Regions from separate parts of the Streptomyces ortus genome, predicted to be linked through region 2. Evidence: riboswitches for the same ligand, from Rfam matches in the RefSeq annotation. Region 2 holds a riboswitch; the other holds the start of a gene.

Region 1 (6,993 bases), 5.0 Mb from region 2:
ACGACGGCCCGCGCCTCGTCGACGACGGGCACGTCATCAGCGAGCAGACCTTCCCGCCGAGCTGGAGCGACGCCCCGCCCCAGTCACCGCCCCCGCACGACACCGCGCGGCTGCGCGCATATCTGCGCGAGGCCCAGCACCTCGACGGCCCGCCGACCACCCCCGAACTGCTGGACGCCGTCGCGGTACTCCTCGACACCTGGACCCCCGGCGCCCGCGAGAACGCCGCACTCGCCCGTCTCCTCGCGGACGCGGAGGGGCTGAGGCCGGTCGGCCGGGTGACCGACCGCCTCGGCCGGCCCGGGCAGGCGTACGTGTACGACGGATCCGGTTACCGCCGGATGCTGATCATGGACCCGGCCACCGGTGCCGTACTGGGCCTGGAGTCCACGGCCTCCGCCGACGAGCCCGAGTACGGCGTCGAGGCGGGGGACGTCATGGAGTACAGCGCGTGGATCCGCTGACGTCCCCGCCCCTGATCAGGCGCCGGTCTGCCGGACGGCCGCCTCGACGGTCTGGGACAGCAGCGTGGCGATCGTCACCGGACCGACACCACCGGGCACGGGGGTGATCAGCGAGGCCCGTTCACGGGCGCCGTCGAAGTCGACGTCACCCACGTTCCCGGCGTTGTAGCCGGCGTCGACGACGACCGCGCCCGGCTTGATGTCCTCCCCGCGGATCAGCCGGGCACGCCCCACCGCGGCCACCACGATGTCCGCCTCCCGCAGGACCGCCGACAGGTCGCCGGCCGGGGTGCGCGAGTGGCAGTACGTCACCGTGGCGTCGCGGCCGAGCAGCAGCATGCCCACCGGCCTGCCCAGGATCGCGCTGCGGCCCACCACCACGGCACGCCGGCCGGCCGGATCGACGTCGTACGCGTCGAGGAGGCGCATGATCGCGCCCGGGGTGCACGAGGAGAAACCGGGCAGTCCGAAGCTCATCGCGGAGAAGGAGGCGAGGGTCACCCCGTCGACGTCCTTCTGCGGGGCGATCGCCTCGAAGGCCGCCCGCTCGTCGATGTGGGGCCCCATCGGGTGCTGGAGCAGGATGCCGTGCACGGTGGGGTCCGCGGACAGCTCGGTGAGTGTGCCGATCAGCTCGGCGGTCGTGGTCGCGGCGGGCAGGGACACGTGCCGTGAGGCGATCCCCGCCTTGCGCGAACGGTTCTGCTTCATCCGTACGTAGGTGACGGACGCCGGGTCCTCGCCCACCAGCACGGTGGCGAGACAGGGCGTTACGCCCGTGCGTCCGGTGAGGTCGGCCGCCTGCTTCGCCGTCTCCTCGACGATCCGCCGGGCGAGACCGGTGCCGTCCATGAGTGTGGCTGTGGCCTGGGACATGTGTCGCTCCTGAGCGTCGTGGAAGATGCCCAGGCGCGCGGCGGTGACGGTTGCGTCGGGCCGCTCCCCGGTGGTGGTCCACCTCAGCGCCAGTCACGGCCTGCGGCCAGTTTACGCCCGGCCCTCAGCCCTCGTTCCCGCGGCCGGTGGTGGGATCCGTCCCCGTCAGGAACGCGGTCGCCTGGGACGCCACGCGGACGGCTCCGATCGCTCCGGCCCAGCGCGCGACCTCCGTGGCGAGGGCCGTGGCGGCCGGTTCGTCGCCGGTGTCGCGGGCCAGGACGGCCAGGAGCATCTGCTGGGAGAGGGTCCCGGGGACGTTCCCGGCGCGGGCGCCGAGAGCGGTCGCCCGGGTCCAGCGCTGCCGCGCCCGCTCGTGGTCGAGGTTGTCGTGGTCGTGGTCGCCGAGGTGGCGCAGCGCCTCGCGGGCCAGCAGGTCGTCGGCCGATTCCCCCGCGTGCAGGGCGAGTTCGTAGTGCGCGGGTGCCTCGTCCCGTTCGGCGAACAGGTTGTCGACGATCAGCCCCAGGTACATCCGCGCCCAGCCCCGGCGTACGTCGTCGGCCGCCCGTTCGCACAACTCGTCCGCGCGCCGCCGCAGTTCCGCCAGCTCGGCGGGGTCCTTGCCGGCGGGCCCGAACCGGAAGGCGCCGTCGCCGAGCAGCAGCCGGAAGTACGCGTGCCGCAGCCGTACGAAGTCCAGGTCCCAGCGCCCGACCGGCTCGGTGAGCCCGCCGATCGCGGAGTCCGCGGTGGCGATCCGGGCGTCCGCCGTGTCCGTACCGCCGAACCAGTCGCGCTCCAGGGCGATCTGCGCGCCGGCGAGTGCGAGAGCCGCCCGGTCGCGCGGCTCGGTGGTGACCGTGGCGTCGAGGAGGCATAACGCGCGCTGCCACCGTCCGGCCCGGGCCAGTTCACGTGCCGCGGCGGTGACCTCGACCACCGGGAGGGCGGCGTGCGGCGTACTCGTCTTTGTCATGGCGAGGAAGGTAGTAATCAGAAAAACCATCCACAAGGAAACTATTGCGCGACTTCAGGACAACGGGCGACTGAGCCACCGCCGCCCCGGGAGGTCGGCGAAGCGATCACCGACGGGGACGCGCGGCCCGCAGTGCCGAGCGGACCGCCGATCGGAGGAGTGCGGCGGGCACGCGCCGGACGGCCCCGCGAGCCGGCCGGGGCCGCGTCGGTGGGCCCGGGCTCAGCCGGGCCGTGAAGGTCCAGGTCAGACGGGAGGTGATCCGGACCCTCGGCGTCATTCCTCGGCGTCCATGGCAGACCTCCTGGTGGACCACTGGCGAATGAGGCCGTGGCCCGCGGTGCGGAGCGGGCCGTGCGAGGCCTCTTCTCCGAGACTCCTCCGGCACGGGAGTCCCGGCAAGCGCAGCCGTACCGATGCGCCTGTCGGGTGAGGGGGCGGGCGGAGCCGTGTCCGCGAGCAGCTTGTCACCGTTGCTGAAAGCATGATCTCAACACGACGTATTGTCGCCGCCGTTGGTCTCGCCATCAGCGTCACGGGTCTCGCCGTACCGTCAGCGGGCGCCGCCACGGTCCCCGAGAAGGCAAAACTGGACCCGATCGCGGAGCTCGACCAGATCGCCGTGAGCGACCTCCCCGTCGAGCACCGGAACAAGATCCCGAAGATCTCCGACGGCATCCAGTCCCTCAACCAGCTGAACGGCCTCTACCAGCTGGAGCAGCTGCACCAGGTGACCGACCTCGCCGCCCCCGTCACGGGACTGCTCCCGGCGATCGAGTACTGAGCTGCCCTGTACCGGGCCGTGCGGGGCTGGGCCCATCCGTTCCGGGCCGTTCCGGGCCGTGCCGGTCCGGGGCCTCGCCGTGTGGGTCGCTGAGAGGCCCGGTGACGATCCGGTGGGCATCGGACCCGCCCGGATGCGCGCGGGGGCGGTCCGGGTGAGGCTGAGAGCATGTCCGAACACCCCGCAGTACTCGTGCATCCGCCGCGCGGCGACGGCGGCCGACGCGTGACGGTCCACGGCGAGCCGATCGGCACCGCCATGAACCTCCCGGACATCGTCGAGTTCCTGCGCCGCGCCGGGCTGGAGTTCGACGAGAACGAGGTTGCGGTGTCCCCGCTCATCGAGTGGCGCGGCGGAGGCTCCTCTTACTGGGGACCCGAGCCGGGACTCTGACGCAGGTCGAGTGACTGCTGGTGTGCAGGCACGGGAGCGGTGCGGGGTCGGTCACATCTCGCGGTGTACGAGATGGGCGAGAAGGGCTCGCAGGTCGTCGGTGGTCCGGACCGTGCGACCGGTACGGACGGTCCGGGGAAGACCGTCGAGACAGGCTTCGACGGCGGCGATGTGCCGGCGGGCCTCCGCCGTCGCGGCCCCACGTCCGCCGGCGTCCTCGATCAGGGCGGCGGCGCGGCGGGCGTCCGCCGCGCCGAGGGAGCCGGCGGAGTCGAGGAGACGGGCGAGCGGGCGGCCGGCCGGCGTGCCGAGGGCGGCCAGGACAGGGAACGTCTTCTTGCCCCGGAGCAGGTCCGCGTGGACCGGCTTGCCCGTCACGGCGGGATCGCCCCAGATGCCCAGGAGATCGTCGACCACCTGGAAGGCGAGGCCCAGATGGCGGCCCGCGCGGTCGAGCGCGGCGACCGTCTCGCGAGGGGCGCCGGCGAGCACGGCGCCGAGGGCGGTCGCGCAGCCCAGCAGGGCGCCGGTCTTGTGCTCGGCCATCGCGCGGTACTCGTCCGGGCGGACCGCCTCCGGGCCGGTCCAGGGGCGGCTCTCGAAGAGCAGGTCGTCGGCCTGGCCGCGGACGAGGTCGTTGAGCGCGGTGGACAGGTGGCGTACGGCCGAGGGGATGTCGGTGCCTGGGGCGCCGGTTCCCGGGGTGGCGGCGAGGGTCTCCACGGCGAGGGCGAACAGCGCGTCGCCCGCGAGGACGGCCGGGCCTGTGCCGTACGCCTTCCAGGCCGTGGGGCGCCCGCGCCGGGTCGGGTCGCCGTCCATGATGTCGTCGTGGAGCAGCGAGAAGGTGTGCACCAGTTCCACGGCGACGGCCGCGGTCACGCCGGCGCTCCGCGGGGCGCCGGCCGCCTCCGCGCCCAGCACGGCGAGGGCCTGCCGCAGACCCTTGCCACCCGCGGGCGCGGCCACGGGCGCGCCGCCGGGCTCGCACCAGCCGAGGGAGTAGGCGGCCATCTCGCCCACCCAGGGATGCAGCCGCGCGATCGCCTCGGCCAGCGCGGGGCGTACGAGGCTGCGGCTGTGCTCCAGCAGACGGGACGCGCGCTCGTCCGCGTGTGCCCTTGGGGCGGGCCGGGAGGGGGAGAGAGCGGAGGACATCGTGGTCATCGCCGGCTCCCGACGTCGGCACGGTCGGGCATGGGCATGGGCACGGGCACGGGCACGGCGTCGGCCCCGGCTTCGGCACTGGCCCTGGGCCCGGTGTCGGGTTCAGGGGCTTCAGGGGCTTCAGGGGTGGTGGGGGTGATGCCCAGTTCCGTCTGGGCCCGGGAGACCATTCGGTGGGCGTGGCGGAGGCCGATTCGGTCCAGCACCTGTGCCAGGTCCGCCAGTTCGGCCGCCGTCTCGTGCAGGGGGCGGCCCAGGCGGGCCAGGGACTTGGCCAGGCCGAGCCGGGAGAGCGCCTCCCCGCGGGGCTCGCCCATCGCCCGGAACTCCGCCAGGGCCTGCTCGTAGAGGTCGCGGGCCTGGGCGTAACGCCCGGCGCGGTACAGGACGTTGCCGCGCATCTTGTGGTTGTACGCGAGCGCGCTGGACAGGTTCATCTCGCGGCACGTCACCTCGGCCTCGGCGAGCAGACCGAGCGCCCGGTCGGCGTCCCCGTCACGCACGGACACGATGTCGGCGAGCCCGCGCAGCGCCCACGCGCGCCCACGCCGGTCGTCCGCCCGGCCGGCGATCTCCGCCGCCTCCTCGAACATCGCGTACGCCGTGTCGTACGAACCGGTGTTGCGGTGCATCTGCGCTATCCCTTCGAGCGCCCACACCGTGTGCCGCGCCTCGCCGCGTTTGCGCGCCTCCGCCAGCAACTGCTCGTGGAGCGCGCCGACCGCCGCGTAGTCGCCCTGGATACGGCCGGTCTCCGCCATCCCCGCCAGTGAATAGCCCCGTACGACCACGTCGCCGCCCCGCTCGCCGAGTTCGGCCGCGAGGCCCAGCAGCCGCCAGGCCAGCGGGAGCGCCCCGCGCTGGCGGGCCAGTGTGCCACCGCTCCACAGCGCCCACGCCATCGCGGCCGTGTCCTTCGCCTCGCGGGCCGCGCGGTAACTCGCCTTCCACGCCAGGTCGGCTTCGCCCACCTGCCCGAGCCGCCGGTGCGCCTCCGCGACCGCGAGGCCCGAGCGGGCGGCCTCCGACCGTGCCCCGGCCCGCTCGGCCGCCCGCAACTGCTCGGTGCCCGCGGCCAGTACGTCGACCAGTGAGGAGTTCACGGACAGGGTGGTGAGCGCGCCTTGGTACTCGGGCGCGAATGCCTTGCCGTACATGGATGCCTTTCGGTCCGCCGGGTGAGGTGGACGCGGCCCGGCCCGCCCGTACACAGGTCGAAATCGACCACATCTATACACAGTGCGTATACATGCTGTGTATAGTGCCCCGGCTTCCACCCCGGTTCTCCGCCCCGGACCGTTGTCCTGGTGTGCTCGGTTCACCGGCGCCGCCGCGCCACCTCGTTGGAGATCAGGACGAGGATCGCGGCGGCGGGGTTGCCTCTGAGGCGTACATCACAGCGCGGGCGGTGGGGCGGGCGGCGCTCAGCCTTGGGCTGTCAGCCCTCGTGCGTAGGCGGCCTGACCCACGTGCTGTAGGTCGTCGGAGACCACGCTGACCAGGCGGGCGCCCAGGGTGACGGCCGGGGTCCAGTTCTCGTCGACGATGCGGTCCAGGTCCTCGGCGCGCAGGTCGCGCAGTGCCCGCAGGGTCTGCTCGTGCACGGCGTCGTAGTAGCCGGTCAGGAGGTCGCCCGAGTCCACCCGGACCTCGGCGACCTGTCGTGCGTCGTGGCCGTAGCCCGTGTCGTCCTCGGCCAGGGGCAGCGCGAAACGCTCCGCCCAGCCGCCCGTCAGCCAGACCTGCTTCAGGCTGAAGGCATCGGCGACGTGGTCGTCCTGGACACGGGTGAGGTGCCAGACCAGCCACGTGATCGAGTTGGCCGTGCCGCCGGGCCGGGCGTTGAGCTCGTCGGGGGAGAGGCCGACGACGGCGGCGTGCACCTCGTCCTTGATGCGTCCGTAGGCTTCGACCAGAACATCCTGGGCGTGCATGGGTTCCTCCGGGCTCTTTTCCGTGGACATGCGTCCCGCCCAGTGTCCCCCGCGCCGCCGCGCACTGCCTCAGCGCCAGCCGGCGTAGGACCCGTGGCGCGGTCCGGAGAACGGCTCCTCGCACAGCTTGAACACCGGCTCGCGGCGCACCGGGTCCGCCGACGTGGTGAGCTGGACCCGGTCGCCGGTGCGGATCGCGACGAGCGGTCCCGAGACACGGCCCCGGACCGTGAACCCCTCCGCCATCTCCACGAGCGAGACATTGCGCGCGCCGGGGGTGTTGCGCTGTACGACGGTCGCGTGGCGGATGACGCCGAGGCCCGCGCTGCGTTCCGTCCGCAGGTCGCTGCCCGCGCAGACCGGACAGAGCAGTCGTTGGAACGAACTGGTACCGCA
Region 2 (6,993 bases):
ACCGCATCTCGCAGCGCCGCTGCCCCTCCTTCCTCGCCGTCCTGAAGCGGTTCGGCGAGGGCGACCCGGGGTGGCTGTCCTTCCCGATGCCCGGCTGGACCCTCGCCCTCGACATCCCCGCGAACCTGCCGGGGCTCGGCGGCTTCCTCGACGAACTGGACGCGGAGGTCGCCGCGGCCGACGGCCGGGTCTACCTCGCCAAGGACTCCCGACTGCGGCCCGAGCTGCTCACCGCGATGTATCCGCGGCTCGCCGAGTTCCGGGCGCTGCGCGAGGAGCTGGACCCGCGGTCCGTCTTCACCTCCGACCTGTCCCGGCGCCTCGGACTCTGACGCCGGCCACCTGCCCTGTCGGCCCTCTTTCCTGTCGGCCCTCTCCCCGGTCGGCCCTCTCCCCATAGGAGTTCGGTTCCATGAAGGACGCCTTCGGCATCCCCCAGTCCCTCCTCGTCCTCGGCGGCACGTCCGAGATCGGGCTCGCCACCGCACGGCGGCTGATCACCCGCCGCACCCGCACGGTGTGGCTGGCGGGCCGTCCCTCGCCCGGCCTGGAGTCGGCCGCCGCCGGACTGCGCGAACTGGGCGCGGACGTCCGTACCGTCGACTTCGACGCGCTCGACCCCGACGCCCACGAGGCGGCCCTCGGCAAGGTCTTCGCCGAGGGGGACATCGACATGGTCCTGCTCGCGTTCGGCGTCCTCGGCGACCAGTCGCACGACGAGAACGAGCCCGGCGCCGCGGTACGGGTCGCGCAGACCAACTACACGGGCGCCGTGTCGGCGGGGCTGGTGTGCGCACGGGCGCTCCAGACGCAGGGCCACGGCTCCCTGGTGGTGCTCTCCTCGGTGGCGGGCGAGCGGGCCCGCCGCGCCAACTTCATCTACGGCTCCAGCAAGGCCGGCCTCGACGCGTTCACCCAGGGCCTGGGCGACGCGCTGTACGGCACGGGCGTCCACGTGATGGTCGTACGCCCCGGCTTCGTCCGCTCCAGGATGACGGAGGGCCTGGCGGAGGCCCCGCTGGCGACGACCCCCGAGGCGGTCGCCACGGCCATCGAGACGGGCCTGCGCCGCCGCTCGGAGACGGTGTGGGTGCCGGGGGCGCTGCGGGTGGTCATGTCGGCGCTGCGGCACGTCCCGCGGGGTGTGTTCCGCCGCCTGCCGCTCTAGGTCCTGTCGGCTTGGGCAGCCGTGCCGGTGGGGGTGCCCGGGTCAGCAGGCCGGGAGCGGGCCCCGGTGGACGTGCGTCGCCTGCGGGGGTACGACCGCGCCGCCGAAGACGTAGTCGCGCAGCCTGCGCCACACGCCGTCGGGCCCCTGCTCGTAGAGCGCGAAGCCGGTGCACGGCCAGTGCGCCTCGTACTCCGCCAGTTCCTCGAAGGCACGGTCCATCGCCTCGTCGTCGATGCCGTGCGCCACCGTCACATGCGGGTGGTACGGGAACTGCAGCTCGCGCGCCACGGGTCCGGAGGCGTCCCGGACCTGCTTCTGCAGCCAGGTGCAGGCCTCGGCGCCCTCGACCACCTGCACGAACACGACCGGGGACAGCGGACGGAACGTGCCCGTGCCGCTCAGCCGCATCGAGAAGGGCCGGCCGGCCGCCGCGACCTCCATGAGATGCGTCTCGATCGCGGGCAGCGCCGACCGGTCGACCTCGGTCGGCGGCAGCAGTGTGACGTGGGTGGGAATGCCGGAAGCCGCGGGGTCGCCGAAGCCCGCGCGCCGCTCCTGGAGCAGGCTGCCGTGAGGCTCCGGGACCGCGATCGACACACCGATCGTTACGGTCCCCACGTCGTCTCCTGTCGTTGTGCCGGTGTTCTGTTCCACCGTGTCTTCGTTCCGGTCGGGCGAGGGCCGCCGCCGGTTCGGCTATCGACTGTACGGCGGTGCGGGCCCGTTCCGGATGTCGTGCCGGTGTTGTCCTGGTCTCGTCCCGGCGATCAGTGCTTGGCGGGCAGGAAACCCACCCTGTCGTACGCCTGGGCCAGCGTCTCCGCCGCGACCGCGCGAGCCTTCTCCGCACCCTTGGCCAGGATCGAGTCGAGCGTCTCCGGGTCGTCCAGATACTGCTGGGTGCGCTCCCGGAAGGGCGTCACGAAGTCGACCATGACCTCCGCCAGGTCCGTCTTCAGCGCACCGTAGCCCTTGCCGGCGTACTTCTGCTCCAGTTCCGCGATACCGGTGCCGGTGAGGGTGGAGTAGATGCCCAGCAGATTGCTGATGCCCGGCTTCTCCACGGGGTCGAACCTGATCACCGTGTCCGTGTCGGTGACCGCGCTCTTCACCTTCTTCGCGGTGGCCTTCGGCTCGTCGAGGAGGTTGATGAGACCCTTCGGCGTCGACGCCGACTTGCTCATCTTGATCGCCGGGTCCTGAAGATCGAAGATCTTCGCCGTCTCCTTGAGGATGTACGGCTTCGGAACGGTGAACGTCTGCCCCAGGCGGCTGTTGAACCGCTCGGCGAGGTCGCGCGTCAGCTCGATGTGCTGGCGCTGGTCCTCGCCCACGGGGACCTCGTTGGCCTGGTACAGCAGGATGTCCGCGACCTGCAGGATCGGGTACGTGAAGAGGCCGACGGAGGCGCGGTCGGCGCCCTGCCTGGCGGACTTGTCCTTGAACTGGGTCATGCGGGAGGCCTCGCCGAAACCGGTGAGGCAGTTCATGATCCACGCGAGCTGGGCGTGCTCGGGGACATGGCTCTGGACGAACAGGGTGCAGCGCTCGGGGTCGAGCCCGGCGGCGAGCAGCTGGGCGGCGGCGAGCCGGGTGTTCGCGCGCAGGTCCGCGGGGTCCTGCGGAAGGGTGATCGCATGCAGGTCCACGACCATGTAGAAGGCGTCGTGGGACTCCTGCAGGGCCACCCACTGGCGGACGGCGCCGAGGTAGTTGCCGAGGTGGAACGAGCCTGCGGTGGGCTGGATTCCGGAGAGCACACGGGGACGGTCGAGAGCCATGCTCATCATTCTCTCAGGTGTCGGGGGCCGCTCCGGAACTGGTCGGAAACAGGTGGGATCCGATCCGTCCCCGACGGTGTAACAAAAGGGTGGGACGGGGCGAGGGTGCGGTCGCCGATGAGACGAGGAACACAGTGCGGAGCAGGGGTACAGGGGTCACCGTGATCGCCTCGGCGGCCGTGGCCGTCGGGTCCGCCGTGGCCGCCGCGTTCACCGTGGTCGTCGGGTGTGCCTTTGTCGTCGGGTTCGGGGCGGTGCCGGCGCACGCGGCGGGGCCGGGCGGCCCCGGAGGCGACTCGCCGGATCTCGCGGTCGTCGTGGCGGGGGACGGTACGGGGCGGACCACGAGCGTGCGCTCCGGCGAGCCGGACTTCGCACGACTCCGGCAGCTGCTGCGGCCGACGGCCACCGGCACGGAGAAGGTCCCGCAGGACTGGATCGAGGGCCGCCACCCCGCCGTGCGGGCCACGGTCACCTGGGGGACGACCGGAGTGGGCGGCTGGCCGGAGACGGACCGGGCGCCCGGGGGCGACATCTTCATGGGGCGCCAGGACCAGGTGTTCCTGGCCGGGGACGGCACGCCCTGGATCAGGTCCGACCCGGCCCCCGACGTGGACGACGACGACCTCCGCTGGCACCGGGCGTCCCGGACGGTCTACGACCAGGTGGAGCGTACGGCGTTGTTCGGGTCCGGACCCGTCGTGGGCGGCGGGCCCGGAACCGGGGACCGGGCGTGGTGGGCGCAGCCGGGGCTCGCGCGGGGCCTGGCGGCGGGACTCGTCCTCGGCTGCGGCGGCACGGTGCTGATACGCCGAGCGGCGGCCCGGCGCGAGCCCGGGCCGCCGCGGGAGCCACGACAGGAGCTGATCGACCTGTGAGACGGACGGCCGGGTGGCCGGGTGGCCGGGGAACTCAGCCGAGGTCGATCTCCGGGTACAGCGGGAAACCGGTCAGGAGGTCGGTCGCGCGGTGCGAGATCTCGTCCGCGACCTTCGCGTCGAGGATGTGCTGGGCCTTGGAGGGGGCGCCCTTCTTGGTGGTGCCCGCTTCCGTGGTGGTGAGGACGCGGTCGATGAGGCCCGCGATCTCGTCCATCTCGGCGGCCCCCAGACCCCGGGTGGTCAGCGCGGGCGTACCGATCCGGATGCCCGAGGTGTACCAGGCGCCGTTCGGGTCGGCGGGGATCGCGTTGCGGTTGGTGACGATGCCCGAGTCGAGCAGGGCCGACTCGGCCTGGCGGCCGGTGAGACCGTAGGAGGAAGCCACGTCGATGAGGTTGAGGTGGTTGTCCGTGCCGCCGGTGACCAGCGTGGCACCGCGCCGCATCAGGCCCTCGGCGAGGGCGCGGGCGTTGTCGACGACGGCCTGGGCGTAGTCGCGGAACTCGGGACGGCGCGCCTCGGCGAGGGCGACCGCCTTGGCGGCCATGACGTGCGGGAGCGGGCCGCCCAGGACCATCGGGCAGCCGCGGTCGACCTGGTCGGCGAGCGACGAGTCGCACAGCACCATTCCGCCGCGCGGGCCACGCAGCGACTTGTGGGTGGTCGTGGTGACGATCTGGGCGTGCGGGACCGGGTCGAAGTCCCCGGTGAGGACCTTGCCGGCGACGAGTCCCGCGAAGTGGGCCATGTCGACCATGAGCGTGGCGCCGACCTCGTCGGCGATCTCGCGCATGATCCGGAAGTTCACGAGCCGGGGGTACGCGGAGTAGCCGGCGACGATGATCATCGGCTTGAACTCGCGGGCGGTGACGCGCAGCGCCTCGTAGTCGATGAGGCCGGTGGTGGGGTCGGTGCCGTAGGAACGCTGGTCGAACATCTTGCCGGAGATGTTCGGGCGGAAGCCGTGAGTGAGGTGGCCGCCGGCGTCCAGGGACATGCCGAGCATGCGCTGGTTACCGAAGGCCCGGCGCAGCTCGGCCCAGTCGGCCTCGGAGAGGTCGTTGACGTTGCGGACGCCGGCCTTCTCCAGGGCGGGGACCTCGACACGCTGACCGAGTACGGCCCAGAAGGCGACGAGGTTGGCGTCGATGCCGGAGTGCGGCTGGGCGTAGGCGTGCTCGGCGCCGAAGAGCTCGCGGGCGTGCTCGGCGGCGAGGGCCTCGACGGTGTCCACGTTGCGGCAGCCCGCGTAGAAGCGGCGGCCGACGGTGCCTTCCGCGTACTTGTCGCTGAACCAGTTGCCCATCGCGAGGAGGGTGGCCGGGGAGGCGTAGTTCTCGGAGGCGATCAGCTTGAGCATCTCGCGCTGGTCGGCGACCTCCTGCCCGATGGCGTCGGCGATCCGGGGTTCGACGGCGCGGATCACTTCGAGGGCGCTGCGGAAGGCGGTGGACTCGGTGGAGAGGGGTGCGCGGGATTCTGACATGACGGCCTCCGGACGTGGCGTTCGGCGTTCACGGTTCGGCCCAGGCGCACGGCACACGGTTCCCGGGCCGCTCCCCGATGGTCGATCCCATCCCAGCGCGCCAGTCACGGCCCGTGGATCAGCGTACCGAAAGCGCTCCGGAGGGAGATCTCGCCGTCCACCATGTGACCCACGGCAGGGGCGGCCGGGCCGGGCCGCCCCTGCCGTGGGTCACAGGATCACGTGCGGCAGGAAGCGCGCGTACTCGTCCGTCACCAGCCCGGACGATTCGCGGATGCCGAGGCCGGCCGGCTCGTCCCCGACGACCCAGGCGCCGAGGACGACCCGGTTGCCGTCGAAGGACGGCAGGGGTGCCAGCTCCTGGTAGCAGCAGGCCTCCTCCCGGACGGCGAGGGGGACGGGGACGGGACCAGGCGCCGGTTCGTGGACGGTGACGCCGGCGCCCTCGCGGCCGAGGAGGGGCTTGGCCACGTATCCGGTGGTGGTGGCCAGTTCGCGGGGGCCGTCGAGGTAGGCCGGGAGGAGGTTCGGGTGGTCGGGGTACAGCTCCCAGAGGATGGCGAGGAGGGCCTTGTTGCTGAGCAGCATCTTCCAGGCGGGCTCGATCCACATCGTCGTACCCGTGCCGCCGCCGTTGTCGAGGGTGTCCAGGACGTGCGCGGCGAAGCGGTCGGTGGTGAGCCATTCCCAGGGGTAGAGCTTGAAGCAGCTGCGGATGAAGCGGAGCCGCTTGTCGACGAAACGTCCGGAGAGGCGGTCCCAGCCGATCTCCTCCATCGCGATCCAGGCGGTGTCGAGCCCGGCCTGTTCCGCGGTCTCCTTCAGGTAGCCGACCGTCATGAGGTCCTCGCCGAGTTCGTCGGCGGCGGAGTGCGCGAAGTAGAGGGGGCTGCCCGGCGGGAGGAGGGGGGCCTGCTTCCGCCAGGCCTCGACCAGCCGTTCGTGGAGGGAGTTCCACTGGTCGGCGCCGGGGAAACGTTCCTCCATCCAGAACCACTGGGGGCTCGCGGCCTCGACGAGCGAGGTCGGGGTGTCGGCGTTGTACTCCAGGAGCTTCGCCGGGCCCGTGCCGTCGTAGCGGAGGTCGAAACGCCCGTACAGAGAGGGCAGTTCGGCGCGGCGGCGCCAGGCCTCGGCGACCGTCTCCGCCACCCGCGGGTCGGTGATCCCGAGGTCGGCGAGGCGGTTCCCGGTGACGATGTACTCGGCGGCGGCCAGGCACATCGTGTGGAGTTCCCCGACGACCTCCTCCAGGGCCTCGACCTCGGGCAGGGAGAAGACGTAGTGGGCGGACTCGTCCCAGTAGGGGCGCAGGGAGTCGTCGGGGTAGCGGGTGAGGGGGTAGATGAGGCCCTGGTCCTCGACTGTCCGCTGCCAGCCGGGGCGGGGTTGCATGGTTCGGCGTTCCACAGTGGTGTGTCCGTAGTCCGTCAGCGCGTCGGTGCGTCGGTGCGTCAGCGTTCGATACGTCAGTACATCGGGCCGTCAGTACATCGGGCCGTCAGTACAACGGCCCGTCGGTACGTCGGTCCGTCAGGGCGGTCCGTCAGGGCGGTCCGTCAGGGCGGTCCGCGTCGCGGTCAGCCGCCGCCGCTGCCGGAGTCCGAGCAGCCGAAGCCGCCCCGGTCGACGGCCTCGCTGCGGCTGAAGGTGCCGTCCTCGGCACGGCCGCCA

Evidence for each region. A riboswitch is a leader RNA that binds a small molecule or an ion and turns the genes downstream of it on or off. The one in region 2 is predicted to bind ZMP and ZTP.
Region 1: linked by a shared signal. The riboswitch ahead of K3769_RS36280 (bifunctional 5,10-methylenetetrahydrofolate dehydrogenase/5,10-methenyltetrahydrofolate cyclohydrolase) and the one ahead of K3769_RS14735 (glycine hydroxymethyltransferase) in region 2 are both predicted to bind ZMP and ZTP.

Annotation. Positions count from the first base shown of each region.
Region 1 covers NZ_JAIFZO010000002.1:7,612,178-7,619,170, forward strand. Annotated here, with positions in the region: gene K3769_RS36275 (CU044_5270 family protein) at 1-464, shown strand, start outside; gene K3769_RS36280 (bifunctional 5,10-methylenetetrahydrofolate dehydrogenase/5,10-methenyltetrahydrofolate cyclohydrolase) at 480-1,340, opposite strand; ZMP/ZTP riboswitch at 1,361-1,447, opposite strand; gene K3769_RS36285 (hypothetical protein) at 1,465-2,319, opposite strand; gene K3769_RS36290 (hypothetical protein) at 2,804-3,103, shown strand; gene K3769_RS36295 (hypothetical protein) at 3,272-3,496, shown strand; gene K3769_RS36300 (polyprenyl synthetase family protein) at 3,548-4,663, opposite strand; gene K3769_RS36305 (tetratricopeptide repeat protein) at 4,660-5,820, opposite strand; gene K3769_RS36310 (mycothiol transferase) at 6,088-6,597, opposite strand; gene K3769_RS36315 (Zn-ribbon domain-containing OB-fold protein) at 6,667-6,993, opposite strand, start outside.
Region 2 covers NZ_JAIFZO010000002.1:2,609,628-2,616,620, reverse strand. Annotated here, with positions in the region: gene dprE1 (decaprenylphosphoryl-beta-D-ribose oxidase) at 1-332, shown strand, start outside; gene dprE2 (decaprenylphospho-beta-D-erythro-pentofuranosid-2-ulose 2-reductase) at 413-1,168, shown strand; gene K3769_RS14750 (2'-5' RNA ligase family protein) at 1,211-1,789, opposite strand; gene trpS (tryptophan--tRNA ligase) at 1,939-2,952, opposite strand; gene K3769_RS14740 (hypothetical protein) at 3,207-3,830, shown strand; gene K3769_RS14735 (glycine hydroxymethyltransferase) at 3,865-5,319, opposite strand; ZMP/ZTP riboswitch at 5,351-5,437, opposite strand; gene K3769_RS14730 (glutathionylspermidine synthase family protein) at 5,530-6,729, opposite strand; gene K3769_RS14725 (hypothetical protein) at 6,900-6,993, opposite strand, start outside.